Linked DNA regions of Gloeocapsopsis sp. IPPAS B-1203. The protein of the gene in region 1 interacts with the protein of each later gene in a pairwise test. Links are inferred from orthologs where the notes say so. Each region holds a gene or a part of one and is shown in the gene's direction. Other genes may lie near its edges.

Region 1 (15,980 bases):
TATTGGCTTTGCTAAAAAATACAACCAAAGTATTGAAATCATTCGTGAATTATCCAAATTTCGCGCGCTCAATTGTCCCATTTTAGTGGGACCATCGCGGAAAAGTTTTCTAGGACATATCTTAAATCAGCCAGAACCCAAAGCACGAGTTTGGGGAACCGCAGCCGCTTGTTGTGCGGCTATAGCCAATGGTGCAGATATCCTCCGAGTCCACGATGTACAAGAAATGTACGATGTTTGTCGCGTTGCGGATGTTCTGTGGAGAACTTGAGTACAAATTAGCGCATGCCGGTAACTTTAATAAAAACTTCATCAGTTTATGCCATACGTTTAACTCTACTCTCAAAGCACAAACACATAGTGCTCGCTAGAGGATGGCAAGAAAGACATTACTTACATAAAGCAGTGGTGAGATAACTATGGCAATTATTAGAGGAACTATCGGTAACGACACACTAATAGGTACTTTAGCCGTAGATTCAATTTTTGGTTATGCAGGAAAAGATAGCTTGCTTGGATTAGAAGGTAATGACACACTTAATGGCGGTTTTGGAAACGACACACTTAATGGTGAATTAGGTATTGATATTCTCAACGGTGGTGCGGGAGATGATACCTATATTATTGATAGTACAAACGACACAATTAACGAAACTTTTAATTCAGGCATTGATACTGTCCGCGCTGCACGCAACTATATTTTAGGTCGTAACCTTGAAAACCTGAGCCTCACAAATAGAGCAGTTGAAGGCATTGGCAATAATCTCAACAACTATATGATTGGGAACGAAATTGACAATATCCTGCATGGTGGTGCAGGAAATGATACACTCAACGGCGAAGATGGTAACGACACGCTTTACGGTGGTGCAGGGAATGATTTATTGATAGGTGCGGTTTCCTACGCTACTATTTTTGGCAATCAAGGCATAGATGTTTTATACGGTGGGGACAATGATGATAATTACTACATTAGTAGTGAAGATATTATTATTGAAGCTGCAAACGCGGGCATAGATAAAGTTATTACACTTGAAACATATGCTTTAGGTGATAACTTAGAAAATCTAGAATTATCGGGACCTTTGTTGAGACTAGGTACTAGAGGTATTGATGGTACTGGTAACAGTCTCAATAACATCATCGACGGTGATGTGTATGATAACCGCCTAGAAGGTCGAGCAGGGAGTGACTTACTCAATGGTGGTGCTGGCAATGACACCTTAGTTGGTACAGCTAATGGAGTAGGAGAAAAAGATGTCCTAACAGGCGGATTGGGTAGGGACACGTTCTTGCTGGGTAATGCAACTCACGTATTCTACGACGATCGCAACCCTGCTACTCCTGGTCTTAACGATTATGCCCTGATTACCGATTTTAATCCAAACAACGAAATTATTCGTCTGAACGGCAAACCTACCGACTATGTTTTAGCCGCATCACCGCAGGGTATGCCTAGAGGAATAGCGCTATATCGTAGCGATGGCAAATCTAATGAACTGATCGCCATCATTCAAGGTAACTTCTCAAAACTCAATCTCAACGCTGGTTATTTCCGATACTCTAGTTTTGTTGATGTCATTGATGTATCTGAATTAAACGGTAGCAATGGCTTCACTATTAGAGGACTTGAGGATTACGATCGCCTAGGCTTTTCTGTCAGCAGTGCAGGAGATATTAACGGTGATGGCTTTGCAGATATAGTGATTGGAGCTATTAGCGGTTATCCATTTTATAAGAGAAATTCAAAAAGCTATGTGGTATTTGGCAAAGCTGAAGGTTGGAATGCCAATTTTGACTTAACTCAACTCAATGGTAGTAATGGCTTTAAAATTCCGGAAATTAATTCATCTAAATACTTAGGTTTTTCGGTTAGCAGTGCGGGAGATATTAACGGTGATGGTTTTAGCGACTTGATTTTGGGCACTGATCAGGTGGGAAGTTATGTGGTGTTTGGTAAAGCAAGTGACTGGAGTCCCAATTTTGACTTGACTAAACTCAATGGTCGCAATGGCTTTACCATCAATGGCGCTTCGAGCTTTTCTGTCAGCAGTGCGGGAGATATCAACGGCGATGGGTTTAGCGATTTGATCGTTGGTTCAGGTGAGGATGCAACACAAACCTATGTAGTGTTTGGCAAAGCAAGTGGTTGGAATGCCAATGTGAATGTCGCCAATCTCAATGGGCGCAATGGCTTTGCTCTTACAGTAAATGATGCATTTAATTTTTTTGGTAGCTCTGTCAGCGGTGCAGGTGATATCAATGGTGATGGATTCGCCGATTTAATTGTCGGTTCTCCCTTTGCTGGTCAGAATCAGACTGGAGAAAGCTACGTTGTGTTTGGCAAAGCCAGCGGTTGGAATGCTAATGTTAATGTTGCTAATCTCAATGGTAACAATGGCTTTACCCTCAAAGGAATTGCTAATAGCCGTTTTGGTATTTCAGTCAGTAACGCAGGTGATGTCAATGGTGATGGATTTACTGACTTGATTGTTGGAGCTTCTTTTGCTAGCCCCAATGGTAAAACTGAAGCTGGAGAAAGCTACGTGGTGTTTGGTAAAGCAGGTGGTTTTGCAGCACAAATTGATGTAGCTAATCTTAATGGTAGTAACGGATTTGCGATCGCAGGCATTAATCCCAGCGATCTCTCAGGTGTTTCTGTGGGTAGTGCAGGAGATATCAATGGTGATGGCTTTGACGATTTGTTAGTGCGAGCTTCTTATCTTGGCGATTACTATAGTCCAAACAAGATTGATGATACCTACGTGATATTTGGCACTCAAAGCTTCAGCGCACGGCTGAATTTATCGGCACTTAACGGTCGCAATGGCTTTGTTATCAAGGGAGAGGCTAACGGTTTATATGAGGGTGGTAACGAGTTAGTCCGTGCGGCGGGAGACATCAATGGTGATGGCTTTGCAGATATCATCACGAGTACTCCTAGAGGTGGTGGTGTTGAAAATGGCAGAAGTTATATTGTTTTTGGTAAAGACTTTAGCCACAAAGTGACCAAGAATGGTACTGCGGGTAATGACGTCCTCACTGGTACTGCGGGCGATGATATCTTAATTGGTGGCAGGGGAAATGACACGCTGCGGGGTGGTTTAGGTCGCGATGTGCTTTATGGGGGTGCAGGCGATGATATTCTGAGCTTTGGTAAAAATGACCGTCGTTTAGACGGTGGTAGCGGTACAGATACTTTAGCAGTATTTACTGCAGGGGTCACGATAGATTTAACAACAACTACTAGTAGCCAACTGCGGGGTTTTGAAATAATTGATCTGACAGGAACAGGTAATAATAGTCTGAAGCTAACACGCCTTGACTTGCTTAACTTATCGGATACTAGCAATCAACTCATCGTTAAAGGAAACGTAGGCGATCGCGTCACCTCCACTGGGGAAGGATGGTTATTTGGCGGTCAAACTACATTCAACAAAACACTGTACGACTGCTACACAAGTGGGGCAGCAACGCTGTTAATAGATACGAATATTACTCAAACAATTAACTAATTCCAAAAAGCATTTTCAGGTACTTCCCCTTTCTTGATATGTCAAAGCTTAATTGTCTCATCATTGCTGCCAGTAGCTAGGATTTTGGTATCCACAGCTAAATTCGTTAATCAATCAATGATCGCTACTAAAGTTGAATCTGAGTAAATAATTTCTCAATCAGGTTATTTTTCTGTGTAAACCTTTAAACTTACTGATGAAAAGGACAGCCGTTGGCGATCGCTTTTTCACCGGATGTCAATTTTCCTAAGAAAGAATTGGTATCAAAATAATGTTCTAATGATTCAATTTTTAAATCATCAGACACCCGTGCCACACTAATACCAACAACTTCGACAACTTCTCCGGTTGGTTGATGTTCTTTATATGCACCACTAAAAGTTCCCCAATGACGCCATTTAAAAGTAACATTGGGTGGTCCTGCTAGTACCTCAATCACTTCCCATAAAAAACCATTGGGAAATGCTTCATGAAAGATTCTTCCTGACGATTCAAAATCTTCAGCTTTCGCGCTGTAGCGATCCGATTCTCCTAAAAATAAGTTGTAAGTTCCAGCAGCAACAATGTCCTCAGCAGTATATTCTGGTTCAGTATTTGTCCGCATCCGAAACTTATCAGCGACAACTGATAACCACTGTTGGGGGTTCGTTTTGAAGGAGGCTTCCATTTCAAAAGTTCTCACTAAGTTTTGGACAATCGCCTCTAAAGAGCCTTCGATATGATTGTATTGACTTTGTTGTTTGAGTGCTGCATTGTTACGCGAATAATCTGGTGGTGTTCCGTAACGCCACTCAACATTACTTTCTTCAGTAATCACCGTATCTCTATCTTGAACCCACAAAGGTGTATCTGATGTTCCCATAATCGTTACTAGTTACGCTAGATGAAATGTTTTAATGTGATAGAGCCTATCAAACTGTAGATAGTGAATGAATGCGAAATCTACTGAAAAACTCTATTGATTATTTTAGGTTTGGAGATAATAACAGTAATACTACTGAACTCCAGCGAGCTTAATGTTTGCTAAAGATTTACAACCTAGATTTTCAATTTGGAAAGCAGCAATATTAAACGATACAAATTCTGTAGCAGCAAATTGTAATCAGATCGCGGCAATGCTTCAATTAGGAAGCTACAAAGATATCATAAGTTTTGTAGTATAGGTCAGGCAGGATATATCTTTATACAGCCTTAAGCGCGATATCGCACTTCTTACACTCATGACAACAACCATTGACTTTCTCAGTCACCTCAATCCTAGTCAACGCCAAGCTGTAGAACATTTCTGCGGTCCCATGTTAGTCGTTGCTGGCGCAGGTTCGGGTAAAACACGAGCACTGACTTACCGAATTGCCAATCTCATTTTGAAGCACCGCGTCGATCCTGAAAATATCCTGGCTGTCACCTTCACTAACAAAGCAGCGCGGGAGATGAAAGAACGCATCCAGAAGCTGTTTGCAGAACAAATTGCACTTCAAGACTACGGAAAACCCTTAGAAGCTTTAGCACCGCACGAACAAACAAGTTTGCGATCGCGCGTATACAAAACCATTATCAAAGATTTGTGGATCGGTACTTTCCACAGCTTATTTTCCCGTATTCTGCGATTCGATATCGAAAAATATCAAGACGAACAAGGACGGCGTTGGAATCGTAATTTTTCAATTTTTGATGAATCAGATGCTCAAACCCTTGTCAAGCAAATAGTCACCAAACAACTCAATTTAGATGACAAAAAATTTGAGCCGCGATCGGTACGCTACGCAATCAGTAACGCCAAAAATCAAGGATTAACACCGCAAGAATTTGAACGCCAACAACCTAATTATCGCGGGCGCGTGATTGCTGAAGTTTACAGTCAATATCAAAGTGCTTTAGCCGAAAACAATGCTTTAGATTTTGACGATTTAATTCTGGTTCCTGTACAACTATTTCAACAAAACGAACAAGTTTTAGGTTATTGGCATCGTAAATTTCAACATATATTAGTTGATGAGTACCAAGATACCAACCGGACTCAATATGATTTAATTCGGTTACTTGTTACCAACGGAGAAACCAATAAACACAACTGGGATTGGCGCAATCGTTCAGTGTTTGTAGTTGGTGATGCGGATCAATCGATTTATAGTTTCCGCATGGCAGATTTCACAATTTTACTAGAATTTCAGTCTGACTTCGGCGATGGATTGCCTGATGCTGATACTCGTACAATGGTGAAGTTAGAAGAAAACTATCGCTCTAGAGAAAATATTCTCCAAGCTGCCAACGAATTGATCGAAAACAACACTCAACGCATCGATAAAGTTCTCAAACCTACTCGTGAAGTTGGCGAACAAATTTATTTATATAAAGCTGATGATGAAATTACAGAATCGCAATTTGTAATCAATCAAATTCGGAATTTAGAACGACGTTATCCTGATTTTAATTGGGGTAGCTTTGCCATTCTCTACCGGACTAACGCACAATCTCGACCGTTTGAAGATACTTTAGTACGCTGGGGTATTCCTTACACAATTGTTGGCGGATTGAAGTTTTACGATCGCAAAGAAATCAAAGATATTCTGGCTTATCTACGTGTAATTGTTAATCCTGCAGATACAGTAAGTTTACTGCGAGTCATTAATACACCACGTCGTGGTGTTGGTAAAGCCACAATTGATGCTTTAGTAAGTGCTGCCCAAGAGTTAAGCATTCCTGTGTGGGAAATTATTAGTGATGAAACATCAGCAGGGACTTTAGCAGGGCGATCAGTAAAAGGTGTAACTAGTTTTGCACAGTTAATCAGCCACTGGCAAGAACAAGTAGATATCACTCCTGCGTCGGTAATTGTGCAAGCAATTATGGAAGAATCAGGTTATATTCAAGACTTAAGAAATCAAGGTACAGATGAAGGTTTAGACAGGTTACAAAACTTGCAAGAACTCTACAATGCCGTTGTGCAATTTGAAGAAGAAAGTGAGGATACTTCTTTAGAAGCTTTTTTAGCAAGTACTGCATTAAATTCTGATTTAGATAATTTAAAAGAAGGACAAAAAGCTGTTTCCTTACTAACATTACACGCAGCTAAAGGCTTAGAGTTTCCTGTCGTTTTCTTAGTAGGGATGGAACAAGGATTATTACCTAATTTTCGCTCATTAGACGATCCTGATGCTTTGGAAGAAGAACGGCGTTTGTGTTATGTCGGAATTACTCGCGCGCAAGAATTGCTGCATCTTTCTCATGCACGGGAACGCCGTCTTTATGGTTCGCGCGAACCAGCAATTCGTTCGCAGTTTTTAACAGAATTACCCGAAGAATTGCTTGCAGATCAACAACTTGCAAGTCAGAGTTATACAAAACCACCGAGTATTGCTTCACGAAGTAGACAAGTAGCAACAACTCCTGTCAATACAAGTCCACAGAATTGGCAAGTCGGCGATCGCGTGTTGCACAAAACTTTTGGTGTTGGTGAAATCACTCACGTTTTCGGTTCAGGAAATAAAGTATCTGTCGCGATCAAATTTTCCACTCTCGGTCAAAAAATCATCGATCCTCGCATTGCGCAATTGCAACGAGTAAATGAAGAATAACTACATTTTCACTAGTTACCCTGTAAAGTTGGGATTTATCCATGCGAGAAGTCTTACTGAACAATGAGTGGTATATCGACTTCCTCTACACGCCAAGCTGCATACGCCAAAGCTTCACGTAAATCTCCTTCCTCTAAGTAAGGATAAGCTTCTAAAATTTCTTCTGTAGAATGTCCTGACGCTATCAACCCAATCAGCATTCCCACAGTTACGCGCAAGCCTCGAATACAAGGTTTACCTCCCATCACGCCAGGATTGAATGTAATTCTTGTTAAATGTTTCATAGCGTCTTAATTTTATTCATAGATTGTGCAAGGTTTTCTTAATTTAAACAAGCCCGCTGGATTCACTTCCCACGACTGTGTAGCGCGAGTACGTAAACTCGTACAAATGAAGCGTGTCGGACATGGTGGAACTTTAGATCCTGCTGCTACAGGTGTTTTACCAATCGCTTTAGGAAAAGCGACTCGCTTGTTGCAGTTTTTACAGTCAGATAAAGCCTACAAAGCAACAATTCAATTAGGAATCACGACAACAACAGACGATCTCGAAGGGGAAGTCATTACCTCACAGCCAGTATCCGATTTAAGCCTAGAACAAGTTGCAACTGCACTAAAACAATTTCAAGGCAAAATTGACCAAATACCGCCGCGTTATAGTGCCATTCAAGTCCAGGGAAAACGTTTGTACGATCTTGCACGCGCGGGGAAAAACATTGAAATTCCTCTACGGAGTGTAGAAGTCTTCCACATTGAAATTTTAGACTGGCGATCTGGAGATTTTCCTGAAATTGATGTGGCGATCGCTTGTGGTACAGGAACATATATTCGCGCGATCGCCCGCGATTTGGGTAGAGTCTTACAAACTGGTGGAACTTTAGCGAAACTCATTCGTACGCAAAGCAGTGGCTTTGACATTGCAGATAGCTTAACGTTTGAGCAATTAGAATCTCAAATTCAACAAGGTAGTTTTCAACCAATTCCACCTACACAAGCTTTACAGCATCTTAATTCTGTCATCTTACCAACCGCGATCGCCCAAAAATGGTGTCAAGGACAAAAGATTCTTTATGATGTTACCGATTTACCGTTAAATTCACCCTTGCAGATTTATGAGGAAGGCGATCGCTTCTTGGGTATTGGTTACATAACTTCAATAGATACTGAAGAAAAGCTAATTCCACAAATTGTCTTTTAAACGGAGAGGGAGGGATTCGAACCCTCGTTGAAGTTACCCCCAAACAGCATTTCCAGTGCTGCGCCTTCAACCACTCGGCCACCTCTCCAGGTGTCACAAATTCTAATTATACAACGAAACAATCCAGATTCAGTAAAAATAGAAGAAGTTAATTTTTGCCTTTAGCTCATGACTCGTTTTTACAAAATTCGGATTCGCGATCGCGCCCGTGACAAGAACTATACACTAGAAGTCCCTGAAGACAGCTATATCCTTCAAAGTGCCGAAAATCAAGGCGTAGAACTGCCATTTTCTTGTCGCAATGGTGCTTGTACAACGTGTGCAGTACGAGTGCTTTCTGGAGAAATTTATCAACCCGAAGCAATGGGATTGTCTCTCGAATTACGCTCAAAAGGCTATGCTTTGCTATGTGTTAGCTATCCACTTTCTGATTTAGAAGTTGAAACTCAAGACGAAGATGAAGTATACGAACTACAATTTGGACGTTATTTTGGTAGAGGAAAAGTTCGGGCAGGTTTACCGTTAGATGAAGATTAGTGGTTAGTGACTGGTGGCTAGTAGCTAGAAATTATGATGTGTTATCCTTGAAAGCTGCAGTTCTAAAGCATCAAGTCAAAGTGGCTAGTGTCTAAGAATTATGATGCGTCACCAACTTTTAGTGAGTAAGTTTGTTGTTCTCATACCATTACTGACGCTAATACAAAGTTGTCAGCCAGAGACTACGCCGCAAGGCAAAATTGTCAAAGTCACGCAGGTAGTAAGTGGCAATACATTGGAAGTCATCGGCTTAGAGGAACAACGCAATTTTAACTCACGAGTACGCCTCATAGGAGTAGACGCACCCGATCTACAACAGCAGCCGTGGGGACAAACTGCAAAACAACAATTAGCAGAAATTGTTCAAGGTAACACTGTTTTACTAGAGTTTGACGTGCAAGAAAAAGATGATTTTGGACGCTACCAAGCTTATGTTTGGCATGACAAAGTGTTGTTAAACGAATTGTTAGTGACGCAGGGGTACGTACTCGCTGTTGCGAGAAATCCCAATGACAAGTACACCCTACAACTAAATCGTGCCCAAGAATCAGCTAGACTCATGGGGCGGGGAATTTGGAATCCCTCTCAACCAATGCGTTTTACTCCAGCAGAGTTTCGCCGTCAGCTAATATTGCAGCAGTGTCCTCCGCAGTCGCTGCCATGTCAATCTCGTCAATCATGATTTCAACTACTGAACTGCAAACGTATTTAGATATTGCGACTGAAGCAGCGCTAGCTGCTGGTGCGGTTGTCCAAAGCTACTATGGGGTATTAGATGGCGTTGTTGAAAAAGGACGCCCTGGAGATTTAGTTACCCAAGCTGATAAAGCTTCCGAAGCCGTCATTTTAGATGTGCTACAGCGTCACCTACCACAGCATGGAATTTTGGCAGAAGAATCGGGAAATGTTGGAAATTCCCAAAGCGAGTATCTTTGGGTAATCGATCCCTTGGATGGTACAACTAACTTTGCCCACCAATACCCTAGTTTTGCAGTGTCGATTGGGTTACTTGTTGCGGATGTTCCTCAAGTTGGTGTCATTTTTGATCCTTTTCATCAGGAGTTATTTCGCGCGGGTAGAGGATTAGGCGCGACGCGCGATCGCCGCCCGATTCAAGTTTCCCAAACTAATGAACTGAGTAAGAGTCTATTAGTGACAGGCTTTGCCTACGATCGCCGCGAAACTCCAGACAACAACTATGCAGAATTTTGCCATTTAACACATCTTACCCAAGGCGTGCGCCGTAGTGGTTCTGCCGCACTTGATTTAGCCTATGTTGCGTGTGGGCGCTTGGATGGTTATTGGGAACGCGGACTTTCGCCGTGGGATATCACGGCGGGAATTGTTTTACTCGAAGAAGCTGGTGGAAAAGTCAGTGCATACGATGCGAGTCCGTTTGATATGGCATCGGGGCGAATTTTAGCAACGAACGGCTACCTCCACGCAGCCCTAAGTAATGAATTAATGCACGTTCGTTCAATCCCTTTTTCAGGGAATAATAGATGTGAGGAGTAAGAGGTGACTAGTAACTAGCAACTAGCAACCAACTGCTGATCGCAATACTGATTAGCAATCTCAACCGGAGATGATCTAACAAAAGCGATCGCACTTCTAGCTAATGGTTATGAATCCATAACTTGAGAGAGATGGCGAAGTACACTAGAAACAACTTATAGGCTTTGCAGGTGGCACCAGGTTCTATGTCATTTAAAATCGACCGTGGCTTATTTCAATATGATTTAATTGACCACCATGCAGTTCTAGGCATTCCTGTCGATGCAGATTTTAATCAAATCCGCAAACGCTATCTGCAAATAGCCCGTCGTCTACATCCTGATAGTTGTGCGGCGACAACTCTAGAAGAAAAACAACGTGCCAGCCAATTATTATCTAAAACTGTCAATCCTGCTTACGAACAATTCTCTAAAGAACGTAACCGTGCCGAATATCTTGTCGTTTTACGAGAAATGAGTAAGCGTCTGGCACAAGAAGCAAGTACAATTAAACTAAAATCTAAACTCTCGCAAGAGTTAGCCCAAGCAAGTAATCTAGAACATTTTTATCAAAAGTCCCTTCAGCAGCTAGCAGCGAAGCAATATGAAAACTTAGAGCAAGTTTCAGATATTATTGGGCTGATTAGCGAATTGAATTTAGTTTACTTAATGCGCAAAGGCGCTAGTAGCTTGCCGTCCCCTACACCGGTTGCGCGCAATAGTAACAATCTAAGAGAAACACCACAGCCAGCACCAATGCCTCAGTCTATTAGCGTGGTTGAGCAATATTATCGCCGCGCGCAAGCTTTTATGGAAAACAACAATTTTGCCCAAGCTAGGATTGAGTTACAAGATGCGTTGAAGTTAGAACCAAACAACAGCAGCTGCCATAGCTTGATGGGTGTATTGTATTTAAAGCAAAATCAAGTCACTATGGCTAAGGTTCATATTAATAAAGCATTGCAGTTGAATCCGCAAGAACAAATGGCACTCAAAGCCAAGAGATTCTTAGATCAAGCAACGCAAAAAACGGGTACTAAGCCTGCAGGTGCATCGCAGCCGACTCAAGGCACAAATACTTCTGGAGGTAGTGGATTGTTTGGTGGATTATTTGGCGGGAAGAAAAAGTAATGGTATATCAGTCGCCAGCTGGGGCACGGGATTTATTGCCCCTAGACGTAGCACAAAAACGTTGGATCGAGGAACGATTACAGCAGGTATTTCACCGCTGGGGCTATCACCGGATTATCACATCAACTCTAGAACACTTGGATACCCTGATGGCAGGTGGTGCGGTGCAGCGATCGCAACTGATTCAGCTACAATCTGATGAAGGAGAAATCGGACTACGTCCAGAACTGACCGCATCGATTGCCCGTACAGCAGTGACCCGCATGGCAGGAGCGTTGTATCCTCAACGCCTCTATTACAATGCTAATGTCTTTCGCCGTGCATCTAGCACTCACCACAATCAGCAACAAGAGTTTTATCAAGCAGGTGTGGAATTACTCGGTGCCCAAGGTTGGCTAGCTGATGCAGAAATCCTCCTGTTACTTGCTGAGTGCATGCAAGAACTGAGTTTAAATAACTGGTGTCTGATCTTAGGCGAAGCTGGAATTGCGCGATCGCTATTGTCAACATTTCCGGCGAATTTGCGCGAACAAGTCCGCTATGCGATCGCCCACCTCGATCGCATAACTTTAGAAACCTTGCCCCTCAGTCAGGAAGAATGCGATCGCGCGCTAATGATGCTTGACTTGCGGGGACATCCGGCTGATGTCTTACAAAAAATTGCTTCGCTGGATTTAGAAACTCCTCAAGCTGAGGCGCTTAACCGTCTGAAATCATTAATTGCTTTATTAAATGAGTGCTTTCCCGTATCGTCCTCTCAATCTACAACATCTTCGCCAATTATCTTAGACTTAAGTTTGATCCAAACTTTTGATTACTATACGGGTATTGTCTTTAAAGTTGTCAGCAATACTACTTATCCAGCGCGGATTATTGGGCAAGGTGGACGTTACGATCAACTCCTAGGACTGTATCACCCCCAAGCAGAAACGGTTTCAGGTATTGGATTTTCTCTTAATATCGAAGATTTACACCAGGTGTTACTTCCTTCACAACAACTTCCCCATGCCACCCCTACGAGCAATTGGTTGGTTGTTCCCGAAACACCTCAAGCTTATACTGCTGCATTCGCCTATGCCGCCAAATTACGCGCTTCCCAACATCTTGTGAGGGTAGAAATGAATTTGGGCGACTCTGATCCTGATACAATTCGCGAGTACGCCCGTCACCGCCGCATTCAACAAATTGCCTGGATAAAATCTGAAGGTTTACCCTCAATTGAGTCAATAACATCAATAAAAAGTTTGCTATCTCCTTCGCAATAGGAATCCTTAGTAATTTTCTTTTATTTCCTTGAGTAATCAAATATTTAAGTTGATTTTTTAGCTGAGATAATAGTATTTGAAGCTAGCTTGTTAAGTGAAATGCAAGTTAGCGTATTTTTTTGATCATTAATCAAATTGATGATATTTTAAATTACAAACAAAATCATATTGATTTAGTAAAATCATTGCATCTCAAGTATGATGTAGACATCTTGCTGGTTCTACAGATCACCATTTATGATAGTTAATATATTTAACTACGGTATAGAGTTCTAGCTTTGAACTAAAAAGCAAATAGTAAAAAAATATTAAATAACTAATAATAGCTATTGCAACACACCTAAGAAATAGATGATGAGTTTGTGCTGATTGGCAATATATATAATAAAAATGAAAGAGAAATATTTATACATCGGTTGAATTTCTTACGGTGAAATATAGACACGAAAATTAAAATAAAAGTTTTTTGTTAGAATCAAAAAACATTCTAATTGACTTAGTTCAAGAAGCAGAAGAGAGAAGAATATGCCGCATACAATCGTTACAGAAACTTGTGAAGGAGTTGCTGACTGTGTTGATGCTTGTCCTGTTGCTTGTATTCACCCTGGACCAGGAAAAAATATGAAGGGTACTGACTGGTACTGGATTGATTTTGCTACCTGTATTGACTGTGGTATTTGCATTCAGGTTTGCCCTGTTGAGGCTGCAATTGTTCCTGAAGAAAGACCAGAGTTGCAAAAAACTCCTTAAGTAAATATTTAAATATGAGGTTTACCTGAAAAATTCTTGATGGTTAATAAATCTTGCTTAATTTAAACGTAGCGATCGCCTAAGCAGCTAAAAGATCAAGGTTGCAGGATAATATTCATACTTCACCTCTTTTTGCTGTTCGCGTACGATGAAAGATACGACTCCTCTGTTAGAAGTTGAGGATGTCTGGGCTGGTTACGTCAAAGACCTAGACATCCTGCAAGGAATTAATTTTCGGATTTTCCCTGGAGAATTAGTCGCAGTTATCGGTCCTAATGGTGCAGGAAAATCAACGTTAGCAAAAACTATATTTGGTTTATTAACTCCGCAGCGTGGAAAAATCACTTTTAACAGCGAAAACATTGCTGGACTCAAATCAAATCAAATCGTACAGCGCGGGATGTGTTATGTGCCGCAGATTGCAAATGTATTTCCTTCATTGAGTGTAGAAGAAAACTTAGAAATGGGGGCTTTTATCCGCAATACGCCCTTGAGTGACTTAAAAGAGAAAATCTACACAACTTTTCCTGTACTTGCAAATCGACGCCGTCAAAGAGCAGGAACGCTTTCAGGAGGAGAACGCCAAATGCTAGCAATGGGGAGGGCATTGATGCTAGAACCTAGCTTACTACTATTAGATGAACCCAGCGCAGCACTTTCACCGTTGTTAGTCAACAATGTGTTTGAGCAAATACAACAAATCAATAAAAGAGGGACAGCAATTGTCCTTGTAGAACAAAATGCACGTAAAGCACTAGCAATGGCACATCGCGGATATGTACTCGATACAGGACGCGATCGCTTTTCCGGTTCAGGTAGCGAATTACTCAACAATCCTAAAGTTGGCGAACTTTATCTCGGCGCAGGTAAACACCACTAGCAAGATTTTAAGTTTTAAGTCGAGATATCGATATGGTATTAAGTCTCTCTCCACCACAGCTACAAGCTATCCGTACTCATGCCGAAAGCACGTACCCAGAAGAATGCTGTGGTCTATTATTGGGTAAAGCAGTTGATGATGAAAAATTAGTAGTCGAAGTTGTCCCAACGGAAAATACTTGGAACACTGAAGCACCTGAATGGGAAGACAATTCTACTAATCATGGCAAAATTGATCGCTATGCGATCGCACCGCAAGAAATGTTAAAAATGCAAAAAGCTGCACGCGATCGCCATTTAGATATAATTGGAATCTATCACTCACACCCGAATCATCCGGCAATTCCTTCAGAATGCGATCGTATCTATGCTTGGCAGCAATACTCATATATCATAGTTTCCGTGGTAAATGGCGAATGTGATGATGTCCAAAACTGGAGTTTAGATGAGCATCATCAATTTCAGTCAGAAAATATGATTGTTGTAGAACTCGTTTAAATTTCATTATTTTAAAAACCACAAAAATCCCAACATCCAAAGGCTATCTTTGGATAGGATCGAAAATCCGTTCTTTCACACACTGCTATGCTCAATCCTAATCTGGATGAAATCCAGTTAACAAAAGAAGAATACGAACGATATTCGCGCCATCTGATCTTGCCCGAAGTCGGACTTGATGGACAAAAGCGTCTCAAAGCAGCAAGCGTGCTGTGTATCGGTACAGGTGGGCTAGGTTCACCGTTACTTTTATATCTTGCAGCTGCGGGTATTGGACGTATCGGTATCGTTGATTTTGATGTTGTCGATAATTCAAACTTGCAACGTCAAGTTATTCATGGCACATCTTGGGTAGGTAAACCCAAAATTGCATCAGCGAAAAACCGCATCTTAGAAATCAATCCCAATTGTCAGGTTGATTTATACGAAACGCGCCTGAGTTCAGAGAATGCCTTAGACATTATCGTACCTTATGATATTGTGGTCGATGGCACAGACAACTTCCCAACACGGTATCTTGTTAACGATGCGTGCGTATTGTCGAACAAGCCCAATGTCTATGGTTCAATCTTCCGGTTTGAAGGGCAAGCAACCGTATTTAACTACGAAGGCGGACCAAATTACCGCGACTTGTATCCCGAACCACCACCACCAGGAATGGTTCCCTCATGTGCTGAAGGCGGCGTCTTAGGAATTTTACCTGGTATTATCGGAGTTATTCAAGCTACTGAAACAGTCAAAATTATTTTAGGGCAGGGAACAACTTTAAGCGGACGCTTGTTGCTGTTTAACGCTCTAGATATGAAGTTCCGCGAGTTGAAGTTGCGCCCTAATCCTGAACGTCCAGTAATTGACAAGTTAATTGACTACGAATTTTTCTGTGGTATTCCCCAAGCAAAAGCCGAAGAGGAGAAACGACAGATGGCAATGCAAGAAATGACTGTGCAGGAATTAAAAGAACTACTTGATAGTGGTGCTGATGATTTTGTCCTGCTTGATGTACGCAATCCTAATGAATACGAAATTGCAAAAATTCCAGGTTCTGTCCTAGTTCCGTTACCTGATATCGAAAGCGGTGAAGGCGTAGAGAAAGTTAAAGAAATACTCAACGGTCATCGTTTAATCGCGCATTGTAAGATG
Region 2 (15,860 bases), on another replicon or contig:
ACCAATTGGATTATGTTTCTTAGATACTGACTTGCGTTATGTGCGCGTCAACGATCGCTTAGCCGAAATTAATGGTATCCCAGCAGCAGAACACATCGGTAAATCTATTGAGGAACTCTTACCTGAACTAGGCGAATTGCAAGCACAATTGTTTGCACAAGTGATTCAAACTGGAGTACCTATTTTAGATGTGGAATTACATGGTACTACTCCAGCGCAACCAGGAATTGAGCGTGATTGGTTAGTGAGTTACTACCCACTACGCGATCGCGATAACTATATTCTTGGTATCAATATTGTTGTTCAAGAAATTACACAGCCCAAGCAACAAGCTGCTGAACTCAAAGAACGAGAACGACAGCTAACAACAATTTTATCAAATACTCCCGATGTGATTTGCCGTTACAGTAAGGACTTTCGCTATCTTTATATTAGTCCTGCTGCTGAACGAATTGTCGGGATTTCAACAAACCAATTTATTGGTAAAACAAATGCAGAAATAGGGATGCCAGAAACATACACTAAGACTTGGGAGAATCTGATTAGAGAAGTTTTGACAACAGGTCATCAACAAACCTTAGAGTTTAACTTCTCCTATGCATCTAAAACGTGGCATTTCTACTCAATATTTATTCCAGAATTTGCATCTGACGGTTCAGCTGAATCAGTACTCGTTGTCAGTCGTGATGTCACCGAACGTCGTCAAGCTGAAGAATCCTTAGCGAAAAGTCAAGATTGGTTGCAACTTTCCCAACAAGCAGGACATATTGGTGCTTTTGTTTGGGACATGACGACAGGAGATATTGTTTGGACGCAACAGCTAGAAATTCTGTATGGGTTAACTCCTGGTAGCTTTGGCGGTACTTACGAACACTGGCGACAACAAGTTCACCCAGAGGACTTAGCGCAAATTGAGCAAAGTTTGCAAGAGAAAATGCAGACTCGCAGTGAAGAGTGGCAAGGAGATTTTCGGATTTTTCACGCTCAAACTGGGGAAATGCGCTGGATTGCTGCTAAAAGTCGCTTTTTCTATGATTCTGGGCAGCCAATACGGATGATTGGTGTCAATCTTGATATTAGCGATCGCAAACATACAGAAGTTGCGTTACGTGAAAGCGAACTGAATTACCGGATGTTGGCAGATACAATGCCACAGTTGTTTTGGACAACGCTACCCGATGGCTACCACGAATACTACAATCAACGCTGGTACGATTATACCGGATTGACGTTAGAGGAAACCAAAGGGACTGGCTGGAATCACGTGTTGCATCCTGAGGATCAACAACGCAGTTGGGAAGTCTGGAGTGAGTCGCTGCGTACAGGGAAGAATTATGAAATTGAATATCGCTTTCGCCGCTATGATGGGGAATACCGTTGGTTTTTAGGAAGAGCATTTCCTTTACGCGATTGCAATGGACACATTATGCGCTGGTTTGGTTCGTGTACTGATATTCACGATCAAAAAATTGCCTTAGAAGAACGCGATCGCGCCGTAGAACGCGAACGAACCGCAAGATCGCAAGCTGAAGCAGCGAACCGAATTAAAGATGAGTTTCTAGCAGTACTATCACACGAGTTGCGATCGCCACTCAATCCAATTTTAGGTTGGGCAAAACTTCTTCTCAGTCGAAAATTTGATGAAGAGACAACGCGCAAAGCTTTACAAACAATCGAGCGCAATGCACAATTACAAACACGCCTGATTGAAGACTTACTAGATATCTCGCGAATCTTACGCGGTAAGCTGAGCTTAAACATCACGCAAGTTAACTTAGTCACAATTGTAGAAGCCGCACTCGAAACTGTACGACTCGCGGCAGAAGCGAAAGCGATTAACTTACACTTCATCATTGCATCGGCACGCGATCGAGAGTTCCAGATGACTGGAGATGCAGCGCGGTTGCAGCAAATTATTTGGAATCTCCTCACGAATGCAGTCAAGTTCACCCCCAATGGTGGGCGCGTTGAAGTCAAGCTGGATTATGTGTTCTCAGGTTTGAATTATGAATTGGGGAATTCTACAACTCAAAACTCACAAAGATGTGTGCAAATTCAAATCAGCGATACTGGTAAAGGAATTGCACCTGAATTTCTCGCCCATGTATTTGATTATTTCCGTCAAGCTGATAGCAGCATTACGCGAAAATTTGGTGGACTAGGGTTAGGACTTGCTATTGTACGTCATTTAGCTGAACTGCATGGTGGTTCAGTCAAAGCTGATAGTCAAGGCGAAGGTAAAGGCGCAACATTTAGCGTCACGCTACCGCTACCAGAAACAGATATAGGAAATGCAAGCTTAAGTAATAACACGCATGACAATGACTCTGATCTCCCACTATTGGGAATACGAGCATTAATTGTAGATGACGAAGCGGATATGCGCGAATTACTTGTTGTAACTTTAGAACAATATGGCGCGCAAGTTACTGCTGCTGCATCAGCAAGTGAAGTCTTAGAACAGTTACCACAAGCCTATCAGATTCTCATTAGTGATATCGGAATGCCCAACATAGATGGCTACACACTAATGCGGCAAATTAGAACCTTACCAATTGAACAAGGAGGATCAATACTTGCGATCGCCTTAACTGCTTATGCTGGCGAAACCGATCAACAAGCAGCGATCGCCGCTGGATTTAATCGACATTTAGCAAAACCCGTTGAACCTGCTAAGTTGTTAGCAACTATTATCAATCTATTAAGCAAATCATAAATCTTGAGCTAAGATGAGTGTCATTGCTTGCTGTAGAATCTCTTCTCGATTAACTATTTTTGCTAATTCATCCGGTTGATAACGTCCTTCTTCAACTTCTAAAGCAGCGCAATCTATTGCTGCTGGATAAGCTTCTTCTAAAGCAATACGTACATTTTCTGGTGGTAAGTAATAACCACCTGCTTGGCGACGTTTATTCTTTTTCTCGATCATCCAAATTGAATTACGAATTGAAACTTCCCACGAGCGCGTAGAACGCTTTTCGGCATGTTGTTTGATAAGATGAAGCAAAAGAATGACTGCATAACTACTGATTGCACTAATTTTGTCATCGCGACTCATTTCTTCAAGTTCTTCAACAATTGCTAATGCTCCTTTAACATCACCTTGTAATAGCAATTCTTTGAGTGTAAATAATTCTTCCATAGCATTATTTCAATTCCTTTGCTCAGTTATAAAGTTTAGAATGTGTTCAGCAGTAATCTGGGGTTGTTCAAGATGCGGTACATGACCGCAGTCTTTAATCCAAATAAGTTTACTATGTGCGATCGCTTGTTGAAACTGATTAGCATCTTTGATGCCTAAAATGCGATCGTCTTCTCCCCACAAAATCAGCGTTGGTTGCTGAATTTGCGTCAATTTGTCTTTAAAAGACGTGTAACCACCACTTTTTGTAAAAGCAATTAAAGCTTGATTCCATCCAGGCACATTTAAATGCAATGCAGCACATAATTGAGCATCAACTGAAGCTAAGCTTTTATTTTTATACGCAGCACGACTAATACTATTGCGTACTCGCGGGTTGCGTAAAAACTCTGTCGCCAATCGATCCAATGGTGGAAACATGAGTTTTCCCATTGCAGAACCGGCACTAAACCCTGCACTATCTATTAATACTAATTTTTGCACAACCTCTGGATAAGTTAGTGTAAAGTCAATTGCTGCTGCACCTCCCATTGATGCACCAACTAAGATAACAGGTCGATCAATTAAAGCTTTCCAGAAACAATATAAATGATTTTTAATAGCACTTGGACTGAAAGTAAGATTGGCGCGTTCAGTAAAGCCAAAACCTAATAAATCGACCGCCCAAGTGTTATTTTTAGCTGCTAATAACGGTAGTAAACGACGAAATTCTAATACAGAACTATCAAAGCCATGCAAAAGTAAAATTGGTTGATCGCTGTTACCTTGATGAACATAAGCTGTAGTAATTGCTTGTGCAGTTAAGGGAGTGGCGATCGCCTGAAATTTAATATTTTTTGCTAGCTCAATTGATGTTGATTCAGTAAGTTGATTAATTAGCTGATTTAAATTAATTTTCATAACAATTTAGCCACCCGTTAACAACATAGCAGCAATAAATAACTACTGATAAACTTCTCTTTACCAACTCTACACGAACACTACTAAAAAATAAGGTAGTAGCTCTGAATTAATTCAGCTTACTACTACCAAGATAAAATATATAAAAACCTACAATTTAACCACAAATAGCTTGATTAATCTCCGGTGACAGCTTCTTTAATTTGCTCAGCAGCTTGTTTTGTACCAGGATCGATCGGCTCATCAAGGTTAAGTTTATCCTTGATATTTTCAAAAACTCCTTTATTCGTATCTTGTGCTTTTTCGGCTGCTGTTTTGGTTGCTGGTTTGTAGCCTTCTTTTTCTAAAAGCCTTTCTGCTTTTTCAGTTTCTTCTCTAAGTTTTTCGGCTTTAGGACGTCCCTGACTATCTACTCGGTCAACTTGGTACGCAGTAGCCTCTGGTGTAACTGGTTCAGCTTGTACTTGCACGGCTGTACTCACCATAAAAGCCAATGCTACGAGAAAAACAGTAACAATCTGCCGTAGTTTAATTCTTTGCAACCACGATCGCTTCATTTAGACCCTCCACTGTAGTTCTTGAAGTCGAAATTAAGCTTACACGGTTTAGCAGTACTCTGTTAAGAGTAGCGAGATAGAGATTTAGGCAAAAACGTAGATTGATGCTAACCATAAAGATTTGTAAAAGAAATGTCAAGTATTATTACACAGTTATTCGTTCATCCTGTTAAAGGACTAACACCGCAAGCCGAAACTCAAGTTACCTTGCAAGCAGGACATGGAGTATTAGGCGATCGCGCTTTTGCTTTGATGTACGATACTTCTGCATCATCCAACTCTCATGTTGTCCCGTGGATGCAAAAGCGCAACTTTGCAATGCAATGCGATCTACCTGGATTAGCAGCTTTGGATTGTTACTACGATTTTAAAACTGAATTATTAACGATTAAACACAAAGGTAAAGAGTTACTTATCGCCAAAACAAATTCTGAGGAACGTAACTTAATTAGTGTATTTTTTACGGGTTATCTTGCAACCGAGTTAAAATTGCCGTTACGGCTAGTTGGTGAAAACGATGGAAAAACTCGTTACCCCGATCGCCACACAGCACACGTATCACTAATTAATCAAGCAACGTTAGATCAATTAAGCGATATTGCTAGACAGCCAGTTGATATACAACGCTTTCGTCCTAATATTGTCTTTAAGGGTATACCAGCATGGGCAGAGTTTGATTGGATAGGACAAGTGTTTCAATTAGGTTCTGTACAAATCGAAATTACTGCCCCTATAAATCGCTGTTTAAATATTGATGTAAATCCTAAAACAGGAGAGCAAGATTTACCGTTACTTTCGCTATTACAACAACACTTTCATCACAGGCAGACAGGAGTTCTTGCCAAAGTCATTACAAGCGGTATAGTAACCGTTGGCGATCGCTTGCAGCCTTTAAATCTTAATTAAAAAAAACAAAACCAGCAAACAAACGCTTGCTGGATGGCATTTTTTCTTGTAGAACTTATACTTTGTCAATTGTATCCTTCATTGCATCTTTGGCATCTTCAATCGCGTGGATAGTTGCAGCTTCCTCTTGCTTTGCTTGACCTTCTGCTTTATCTTTAGTATTACCTGTAATTTCACTCACAGCTTCTTGAAGCTTTCCTTCTACATTCTTAGCAACTGCTTCTGCCCGATTTTCAATACTCATTTGCTTCTCCTTGACATTACCTCATTTTATTAGAAAAATATACTAAAGTAAATTTTAAAACTTTACATCCCTCATTAGTTAGATTTTTAACACTTCAGTAAAAAATATCTATGATCTGATACAGATTTTTCTATTTTTACGTATACGTATATAAGTAAGATAGATGTGTTCCGTAAAAGCTGAGTCAACTAACCGTTAACCAATAAGAAATAGCAAACACTATCGACTGTGCTTTTTTTATAACAAATACTTATTATTAGCTTGCGTCAGTCATTCTACGGGAACAATAAAAACAACAAATCTTTATCTTGCGAACTCATAGAATGGAAAGATTGAGGTTAGAATATGTCCTCAAGCCGCTGGCGTTCTCAGACAACAAAGGTGATCTCACCTCAACAGAACAATCGTCACAATGAAACAGAAACGCCGCGAAAAAATATCAAAAAAAGTTGGTTTGCCTCGGCTACAAGTAAATCTTGTGGCTTGCGGTGGAAAACAAGACTGTTATTTGGTGGTGCAATTACTTCTCTAGTAGCCATTTTATATACTACTGCTTCCACTGTGTTGCTCAGCAGTCTGGAAAAAGTTGAAATCGAAGAAACATACCGAAACGTTGAGGGATTTTTAGATGCTTTTGCCCAAACACAAGAAGAGTTTAGTTTACGCTTGGCAGATTGGGCAATATGGGACGATACTTATCGATTTGTACAAGATAGAAATCAAGATTACATCAATCTTAATATAACTTTAGATTCACTGCAGTATTTACAAATTAATGCAGCAGTCTTTCTAAATAACAAAAATCAAATTATTTATAGTGTGGGGTTCGATGTAGAGAAAAATCAAAAAACATCTATTCCTATATCATTAGAACATTATATCATTAACAATAAAAATTTAGTACAACACTCTAAAGCTAACAGTAGTTTAATAGGAGTCATTGCTTTACCTCAAGGTCCTATGCTCATAGCCTCGCGCCCTATTGTCAATAGTAGAGGTGAAAAACCAATTCGAGGAACATTAGTCTTTGGGCGCTATCTTGACAAAACAAAAGTTGCAACGTTAGCGACAAAAAGCCGCTTGAATATCACAATACGAAGTCTTAATCAAACATTACCACCAGATTTTCAAACAGCACTATCTGAATCTTTTAAAAATCATAGAATTTTTGTGCGTCCAATTTGCGATCGCGTCGTTGCAGGCTATGCTCTCTTAACAGATGTAGAAGCTAAACCTGTTGCACTTTTAAAAGTAGAAACTCCCAGAATTATCTACCAACAAGGCATCACTAGCCTATCTTATCTTTTGCTTTTATTAGTATCAATTGGATTAGTTTTTACTGGGGTGACGTTACCGTTACTAGAACGACTAATCTTTTTACGATTTGAGCGACAAGAACAAGAGGAACGTTATCGCGCTGTTGTTGCTCAAGCTTCTGAGGGAATATTTCTAATTGATGCGGAAACTAAAGTTTTGCTGGAGGCAAATATTGCCTTACAAAACTTACTTGGTTATTCTGATACAGAAATTTTACAACTGACACTTTATGATATTGTTGTTGGCGATCGCGACCTAATTAATGCTGATCTAGAGCACATTTCAGCAAAAGACTATAACTTCACGCGAGAATACAAATATCTATGTGAAGATACTTCTTTAATTGATGTTGAAGCAAGTGCAACTCAAATTTTATACAATGAAAAAGATACTTATTGTATTGTGGTGCGAAATATCACTGAACGCAAGAAAGTTGAGAACGCACTACGAGAAAGCGAAAAACGCTTGTCTTGGCAAGCCAGTCACGATTCTTTAACCGAACTTGTCAATCGCCGAGAATTTGAGCAACGCTTGGCACATGTATTAGAAAGTGCAAAAACTGAAGGTACGCAGCATGCATTATGCTACTTAGATTTAGATCAGTTCAAAATTATTAATGATACCTGCGGTCATTTTGCTGGCGATCGCCTATTATGCCAAGTCAGTGTTTTATTTCAAAACAGATTACGCAAAACTGATGTGTTGGCGCGTTTAGGAGGTGACGAATTTGGCATTATCTTTTATCAATGTTCTTTAGAACAAGCTACAAGAATTGCGGAAGCACTACGACAGCAAATTAGCGAATTTCCTTTTATATGGAAAGAAAGAATTTTTTCAGTTACTACAAGTATCGGAATCGTTGCCATTAATGCAGATACTCCCAATCTAGCTAGCGTGTTGAGTGCTGCAGACGCAGCTTGTTATGCTGCTAAGAATAAAGGGCGTAATCGAATCAACATCTATCAACCTAACGATCTTGAAATAGCCCAGCAACGAGGTGAAATGCAATGGGTTTCACAAATTCCCAAAGCACTAGAAGACAACCGCTTTTGTTTATACTATCAAGAGATTGCCTCCTTAACAGATACAAGTAATCAACAACACGGTGAAATTTTATTGCGCCTAAAAGATGAGAACGATCAAATTGTACTGCCAATGGCATTCATTCCAGCGGCTGAGCGCTATAACTTAATGCATCTGATTGATCGCTGGGTAATTTCTACGCTGTTTGCTTATTTGGCTCAGTTACAAGCTGACAGCGATCGCACAATTTATGCAGTCAATCTTTCAGGAGCAAGTATTAACGACGAAAGTTTTATTGATTTTGTTCAAACACAATTTACATATTATCAAATTCTCCCATCAAGGATTTGCTTTGAAATTACTGAAACACTAGCGATCGCAAATCTAAATAAAGCTGCGTCATTCATTCGCAAACTAAAAAAAACTGGCTGCTACTTTGCTTTAGATGATTTTGGTAGTGGGATGTCTTCGTTTGCATATTTGAAAAACTTACCAGTAGATTATCTCAAAATCGACGGCTCTTTGATTAAAGATATAGTCGAAGATGCGATCGCTTACAGTATGGTAGAAGCTATTAGCCGTATTGCTACTGTGATGAAACTCAAAACGATTGCTGAGTTTGTTGAAAATGAAGCAATTCAAGCAAAGTTGAGAGTACTTGCAGTTGATTATGCCCAAGGTTACGGAGTCGCTAAACCAAAACCACTAGATCTCGTACATGGCTTACAAATCTCCTCTGACTAATGTCAGGGTTACTCCACTAAAATGTAGCTGCATGCACTAAGACAATACTTTTAGTCACTATTCCACAGCGAATTTTGCTAAGCTTAAGAATTAAAAATAAACTTTTTGAGATTATTGTATAACTTACTTAACAATTCATTGATTAATTGAATACAATCTTCAATTATTTTCAAAATACATTGATAATTATTTACCGCCATCAGTTCATTTGCAGACGATAATTTAAAGAATATAGGCGTTATTGCAAATGGAGTAAGTAACGATGCCTAATCACTTTTCGATATTAGATGATGAAAACAGAGTCTATGGAGAATGGCATGGTCATCTGCATTATACGTTAATGTATCAAAGCAGAGATAGAGCCGAACAAGTCGCCAGAGACCATCATATGTTAGGGTACAAAATCGTGCCATCAGAAGCAGCAGTAAGATACTCGCAAAGTAGATACTCAGAACACAAGTAAAGATAAAAAAGAGGGGTCTTGAACCCCTTCTTTTTAATAAAGGCTACTATTTTGACTGAAAATTTTACCTTGCAGTTCAGAAATTAGCTTTCCATATCTTATAAATGCGATCGCGTCCCTAACCTCCGCCGCACGCAACGACAAATGCTGCCCCAACTAGGTTTTACTCCTGAACCCTGAGTGCTATAATCTTGCCTACCCACATTCAATGCGTTCGATTTCATAGTCTCTCTGGTTGCATTCACTATAAAATTATTCAGAAGCACTCCCTCGGGTAATGAGGACTTGCATAGATTGCTCGGTCAAGTTGAGAATAAGTTAAAGTAACGCACACCAGTACAGGAGACCTGCGGTGAGTCAGGAGTTTGATTACGATTTAGTCATTATTGGCGCTGGAGTTGGCGGACATGGTGCTGCTTTACACGCGGTTAGTTGTGGATTGAAAACCGCGATTGTGGAAGCAGCAGATATGGGTGGAACTTGTGTCAATCGGGGTTGTATTCCTTCCAAAGCACTACTTGCTGCTGCCGGTCGCGTGCGAGAATTACGCAATGCTCATCATCTGAAAGCCTTGGGAATTCAGGTTGGAAATGTTGAGTTTGACCGTGCTGCGATCGCCAATCATGCAAACAACTTAGTCAGCAAAATTCAAGGCGACTTGACAAACAGCCTCAAACGTCTAGGCGTTGATATCATTCGAGGCTGGGGTAAAGTAGCTGGACAACAGAAAGTCACGATCGCCACTGACAATGGTGAAAAAATTGTTACAGCTAAAGATATTATCCTTTCTCCTGGTTCTGTCCCTTTTGTTCCTCCAGGAATTGAAGTAGACGGCAAAACGGTCTTTACAAGCGATCAAGGTGTCAAGCTAGAATCACTTCCCGACTGGGTGGCAATTATTGGTAGCGGCTACATTGGGCTAGAGTTTTCTGATGTTTATTCTGCGCTAGGTTGTGAAATCACGATGATTGAAGCCCTAGACCAACTCATGCCAGGATTTGACCGCGATATTGCTAAACTAGCTGAACGCATCTTAATTACACCGCGCGATATTGAAACCCATGTAGGAATCTACGCGAAGCGGGTGATTCCTGGATCTCCTGTAGTAATTGAACTAGCAAACTTCAAAACAAAAGAAGATGTTGATGTCATTGAAGTAGACGCTTGCTTAGTTGCTACCGGACGCATCCCTGTTACGCAAAACCTCGGCTTAGAATCTATTGGTGTCGAACTCGATCGGCGTAACTTTATTCCTGTAGACGATCGCATGGCAGTATTATCTGCGGGTGAACCTGTACCGCATTTATGGGCGATTGGTGATGCTAACGGCAAAATGATGTTAGCTCATGCAGCTTCTGCCCAAGGTATCACAGCAGTCGAAAATATTTGCGGGCGACACCAAGAAATTGATTATCGCAGTATCCCTGCTGCCGCATTTACGCACCCTGAAATTAGCTATGTAGGAATGACAGAAACTGCAGCAAAAGATCTGGGTAAAGAACAAGGATTTGAAGTGGGTGCAGTACGAACTTATTTCAAAGGTAATTCTAAAGCCTTGGCTGAAGGTGAAGCCGACGGTATCGCCAAAGTTGTCTATCGCAAAGACACTGGTGAAGTTCTCGGAGTCCACATCATGGGAATGCACGCTTCGGACTTAATTCATGAAGCTTCTGCGGCGATCGCCAACCGTCAATCTGTCCGCTCCTTAGCCCATCTCGTCCACGCCCACCCCACACTATCTGAAGTACTGGACGAAGCCTACAAACGCGCCATTGCTTGAGTAAAATGCGAATCGGTAATGGGTAATAAGTAATGGGTGATTCTTAATTAAGTATTGTTCTAATGACCAGTTATCCCAATGACCAGTTACCAATTACCAATTACCAATTACCAATGACCTGTTACCCATTACCCAATATGCAAATTCGCCGTCGATCGCCCAATACATCGGTTGATATAAGAAGCTTACGCTATCAGGTTGCTATTCCTAATGCTGAACCACAAAATATTTTAGAAAAGATTGTCTGGCATAAAGAAACTGAAGTTGCGCAACTACGAGAAAAACTTCCTTTAGTCGAACTTCAACGCAAAGCACTTGCAGCATCACCAACTCGTGATTTTATTGGTGCATTACGTCAAGGAAAGACAACACCTGCACTCATTGCTGAAGTCAAAAAAGCTTCACCAAGTAAAGGTGTTTTTCGCGAAGATTTTGATCCTGTCGCGATTGCGCAATCTTATACTCAAGGAGGCGCAAGTTGTCTTTCGGTATTAACGGATGAAAAGTTCTTTCAAGGCAGTTTTAACAATCTTGCCTTAATTCGTAGTGCCGTAGATTTACCACTTTTGTGCAAAGATTTTATTATCTATCCGTACCAAATGTACATGGCGCGGATTCGCGGTGCAGATGCAGTACTGTTAATTGCCGCAATTCTGAGCGATCAAGATTTACAATACTTTGTCAAAATTGCAACTGCGCTTCATATGATAGCCTTAGTCGAAGTTCATACATTAGAAGAACTAGACCGCGTTTTAGCTGTTGATGGAGTACAATTAATTGGTATAAATAATCGCAATCTTGCAGATTTTTCCGTAGATTTACAAACAACTTGTACTTTACTAGAAGCACGAAAAGAGGAATTGCGATCGCGCAATATCTTAGCTGTCAGCGAGTCAGGACTGCATACGCCAGCAGACCTCAAAGTAGTATCCTCCGCAGGTGCAGCAGCAGTACTAATTGGGGAATCCCTTGTCAAACAGCCCGATCCGCAAGCAGCAATCGCCGCTTTGTTTACCACCTTGTAATTAACGGTTGCGCTCTCGACTATGAAAGTACACCTGTATACATAAAAAAGAGCGCTTCAAAATCCAAAATTAATTTTTATGCAGACAATTCCCCTTCCTTCCCCAATTCACTATGAACTTCTATTGCAGTTATTAGAGCAACAAACCATGTCCGCAGTGAGTCAAAATCCAACTTTGCGCGAACAGGTGAATCAGCTAATTATTACCCTGCGTAAAGCCGCTGCGCAACAAAAACATCTAGAAGAAAGTTGTCAACAGTCACAGATTACGATTGAATCGCGGTGGTCACTTAATCATCAGTAGCATGCCTGGTGAGCATAAAAAGCAGGCAATGATAAAGTGAGCAGTTGTATAATTTATCACTAATTAAAACAAACTAGCCAATTTCTGCGCGTGCTTTGAGTGTTTGATTCATTTTTTCAAAACCAATTTTAGTTTTGGTATCCAAACTTTTTGCTAAAAAAGGAACGAGTATTCCAGAAAATATTTCACCGTGAATAAATCGAATGCGATCGCTTCCCAATGGCTCAATTTGAAAATAATGCTCTCCGTTAAAGATTCCTGGTAAAAATAACTGTCCTAACCAACGAAATTCTCGTTCTGGTTCAGCAACCAAAACTGTAGGTCGAAACGTGATTATGTTTCCTCCTGGTGGTTGCAGTTGCACTTCTAGGCGCACCCCTTTTTTCACCTCACCACTCGCAGAACGAATAAACGGGTTCCATTGGGGATACTCATCAAAGTCAGTTAAGATATTCCACACAGTGCTAGCAGAAGCATTAATCTCAATGTTTGTAGTTAGCTGCTTCACGATCAATCTCCTCAAAACTAGGAAAAAGTTGATAGTATCTGATCGCGCGATCGCACGAGTTCTGCTAACCCAGATACACGAGAGACAATCGGTGTATAACCTAGTTCGCTACGTGCTTTGCGATCGCTCAATATTAATTCTTGACCGATCAGCCGCACCATTGTTCGCGTTAATGGTGGCGTATCCTGACGGCGAGTGACTTGCCAAAAAGTTTCCGCAATTCTAGCAAGTTTCCAAGCTAAGCGATAAGGAATACTGCGATTTCCTGGTGTTACGCCTTCAATTTGTAGCAGTGTTGTGACCCACTCGCGAAACTGCACTAGATCGTCATCTGCTAAAAAATATGCCTGTCCGCCGGAACTGCGCTCAGCTGCCAAAATTGCACCATGACATACGTTTGCTACATGAGTTGTTGTGTATGTATAATTGCCCCGATCAATCCACATAAATTGACCTGCCCGTACTGCTTGAGCCAATTGAGGGATAGCACGATCTCCAGTTCCCCAAATCCAAGCAGGGCGAACAACTGCTGTCATAAAACCTGGTTGATTAGCAGCAGTGACTTGTTGCTCTGCCAAGCTCTTGGTGGCAATATACGGAGAGAAAGTAGGCTGTTGTAGTGGAAAATCTTCATCTGCATGACCAAGAGGTTTATGGTTCATCACACTTGCACTTGCGCCTACTTGGACAAATTTCTCAACTTTGGCAGTTTTAGCAGCAGCTATCCGCTGTGTACCGACAACATTAGCTTGATAAAACGTTGCATAGCTTCCCCAAGTACTCAGCAAGCCAGCAACATGAACGACAATCTCGCAATCGCGCATTCCATCAGTCATAACTGCTTGATCGAGTAGATCGCCACGCACCACATCTGCGCCCAAATGACTTACCCGTTTTGCTGCTTGTTCTGAACGAGCTAGCGCCTTAACTTGATATCCACGTTCTCGCAACATCTGAATCATACAGTGACCGACAAACCCTGAACCACCAGTCACAAATACTTTCATTGTGGCTCCTTGTAACGTATGACAAAAATTGAAATCTGTCACTAATTAAATGAACGATAACATGATGCTATAGCTATGACAAGTGACAAAAGTTGAAATGTGTCACAAGCACCTAAATACAACCTATTTTCAAGGCAACAATGAGTAAGTCAAGAATTGTCTGAGCTTGTTCTTCGCTAGGTTCATCGATAGTATCTACGACAAGCAGCGGATGGTGAAATTTCAATGTTGCATCCCAAACTGCATTGGTGGCGCGTTCGAGATCAATAATCTGCAATTCTCCTGTCTGTACTCCGCTACGGAGAATCTCTTTGAGAATAGCGCGGATAGCTTGAATGTGTTGTGCAACAACGGTGCGATGCTCTTGAAGGATGGTAGTGAATGTTTCAAAAAGTTCTTGTTCGGTAGCACATTCTTGGCGTTTGATCCGATACAACTCCAAAACATAAGCTTTAAGCTTGGCAACAGCTGGTATTTGCTGAGTGGCGATCGCTTGTAGTGCAATTTCTGTTTGACGCAACCATTGCTCAATCACAGCATCAATAATATCGGCTTTAGCCTTAAAAAAACGGTAAACATTCGCATGAGACATTCCACAAGCACGCGCAATCTCACTAACTGTTGTCCGTGCATAGCCATAGCGTCGGAGATGAGCTTCTGCGGTTGTCAAAATTAGAGCACGGGTTTCTTGCACAGTGCGATCGTCTTGCATTTATCAGTGTTAGACCTAACACACCACAACTAACACATTTTATCTTTGTGCTGAGTACTCAAGGTCAGACTAATTTTTTTACTCAAATGTATAATCTGCACATTTCTCAAAGCGAGTACATTGACTAAAATCAAATCACCTCGCTCAATCTGCATCGATTAGCAGCCGTTAAGTCCAGCTACCTGTACAGATGCTCAATTCTAGGAACAATCCGTGTTGCAGCAAAATACTACCAGCAATTTAGAACATCAGCGCGATCGCAACTTACATGCGATCGCAACAAAAAAGACAAAATTTAGACAAAGTAATGCTGACGATCAAACTGAGCAAAAGCAACTAGAGCGCATTAGTCAACTCGAACGCGCCCTCGAACAGTCGTTAACGTACTTAGCAGAATTGAGAAGAAAGCTGAAAACGCAGGATTTACTAGAAGCGCAGCTAGCAGCCGTCGAGGAGATAGCAAATGTACAACAACAAGCAATCCTCAAATTACAACAACAACTGGTACAACAGCAGCAATCTCAAGTGCAATTACAACAAGCGCGATCGCATCAAATCATGCAACAAACAGTAGCACTTCAAGAACAAATTATCCAGCAATCGCAACAAGTTGGTGAATATGTAGCTGCTGTTCAGTATTGGAAAGAGCAATACTTAGCAAGTGTGACTCTTTCGCTCGAACTTAAAGAAGTGCTGGAAAGACTTGTCCCAGAAAGATTATTTGAACTTACTCATTTGCTAACAACAGTGCAATTAATGACACAACAAACACGAGAAGTTGTGTCAACGTTACCTGCAGCTGCAAAGCATTCATCTAAAGTAGATTTACCACCTTTTCTAAAATAGCCTTATTCTCATACAATCGCACCTCAGCACCCTTGCACCTCTGCTCTCTACAGATGTATCAGCGATCGCACTTTCCAGGTATAATCAAAAAATTTCCTAAAAATTGTACAAGCTTTTCAACTTGTGCAATCTGAGATCAACCCCTAACTCTTCACACAACAGTAGGACAACAATGCAAGACAAGCTGATGCTGATGATTCCTGGTCCCACACCGGTACCAGAGGCAGCGCTACTCGCTTTAGCCAAGCACCCAATTGGTCATCGTACCAGTGAATTTAGCAATATGCTGGCGGAAGTGACAGAAAACCTCAAGTGGCTGCACCAAACCCAAAGCGACGTAATGATGCTGACTACCAGCGGTACAGGTGCACTAGAAGCTGGAA

What was found.
Region 2: the proteins of pcrA (region 1) and lpdA interact in binary tests that used the Escherichia coli proteins (3 or more experiments, as listed by UniProt). The link is inferred for Gloeocapsopsis sp. IPPAS B-1203 from one-to-one orthologs.

The regions. Positions count from the first base shown.
Region 1 is NZ_PEIG01000002.1:556,062-572,041, reverse strand. What follows is about bases 4,378-7,412. They hold pcrA (DNA helicase PcrA), read left to right. Parts: upstream 4,378-4,735; coding sequence 4,736-7,090; downstream 7,091-7,412. Other genes in these bases: truB (tRNA pseudouridine(55) synthase TruB), read left to right, coding at 7,400-7,412; CSQ79_RS06030 (DUF433 domain-containing protein), read right to left, coding at 7,144-7,374. Also shown: folP (dihydropteroate synthase), read left to right, coding at 1-271; CSQ79_RS06045 (calcium-binding protein), read left to right, coding at 420-3,515; CSQ79_RS06040 (nuclear transport factor 2 family protein), read right to left, coding at 3,706-4,377; more of truB, read left to right, coding at 7,413-8,287; CSQ79_RS06015 (2Fe-2S iron-sulfur cluster-binding protein), read left to right, coding at 8,456-8,824; CSQ79_RS06010 (thermonuclease family protein), read left to right, coding at 8,928-9,506; CSQ79_RS06005 (inositol monophosphatase family protein), read left to right, coding at 9,485-10,339; CSQ79_RS06000 (J domain-containing protein), read left to right, coding at 10,525-11,448; CSQ79_RS05995 (ATP phosphoribosyltransferase regulatory subunit), read left to right, coding at 11,448-12,713; CSQ79_RS05990 (ferredoxin family protein), read left to right, coding at 13,239-13,463; CSQ79_RS05985 (ABC transporter ATP-binding protein), read left to right, coding at 13,612-14,343; CSQ79_RS05980 (M67 family metallopeptidase), read left to right, coding at 14,376-14,840; molybdopterin-synthase adenylyltransferase MoeB, read left to right, coding at 14,928-15,980. UniProt on the Escherichia coli protein: A helicase with DNA-dependent ATPase activity. Unwinds DNA duplexes with 3'-5' polarity. Translocates on single-stranded DNA with 3'-5' polarity. Initiates unwinding more efficiently from a nicked substrate than double-stranded DNA.
Region 2 is NZ_PEIG01000019.1:22,725-38,584, forward strand. The notes cover bases 8,948-11,862. They hold lpdA (dihydrolipoyl dehydrogenase), read left to right. Parts: upstream 8,948-9,648; coding sequence 9,649-11,076; downstream 11,077-11,862. Other genes in these bases: CSQ79_RS27175 (hypothetical protein), read left to right, coding at 9,096-9,296; CSQ79_RS28465 (hypothetical protein), read right to left, coding at 9,395-9,520; trpC (indole-3-glycerol phosphate synthase TrpC), read left to right, coding at 11,214-11,862. In the rest of the region: CSQ79_RS24070 (PAS domain S-box protein), read left to right, coding at 1-2,716; CSQ79_RS24075 (DUF29 family protein), read right to left, coding at 2,711-3,142; CSQ79_RS24080 (alpha/beta fold hydrolase), read right to left, coding at 3,152-4,042; CSQ79_RS24085 (hypothetical protein), read right to left, coding at 4,219-4,599; CSQ79_RS24090 (MOSC domain-containing protein), read left to right, coding at 4,732-5,505; CSQ79_RS24095 (CsbD family protein), read right to left, coding at 5,561-5,749; CSQ79_RS24100 (EAL domain-containing protein), read left to right, coding at 6,095-8,833; more of trpC, read left to right, coding at 11,863-12,101; CSQ79_RS24115 (DUF5340 domain-containing protein), read left to right, coding at 12,180-12,404; CSQ79_RS24120 (SRPBCC domain-containing protein), read right to left, coding at 12,478-12,912; CSQ79_RS24125 (NAD-dependent epimerase/dehydratase family protein), read right to left, coding at 12,930-13,919; CSQ79_RS24130 (TetR/AcrR family transcriptional regulator), read right to left, coding at 14,032-14,631; CSQ79_RS24135 (hypothetical protein), read left to right, coding at 14,845-15,477; CSQ79_RS24140 (pyridoxal-phosphate-dependent aminotransferase family protein), read left to right, coding at 15,650-15,860. UniProt on the Escherichia coli protein: Lipoamide dehydrogenase is a component of the glycine cleavage system as well as of the alpha-ketoacid dehydrogenase complexes.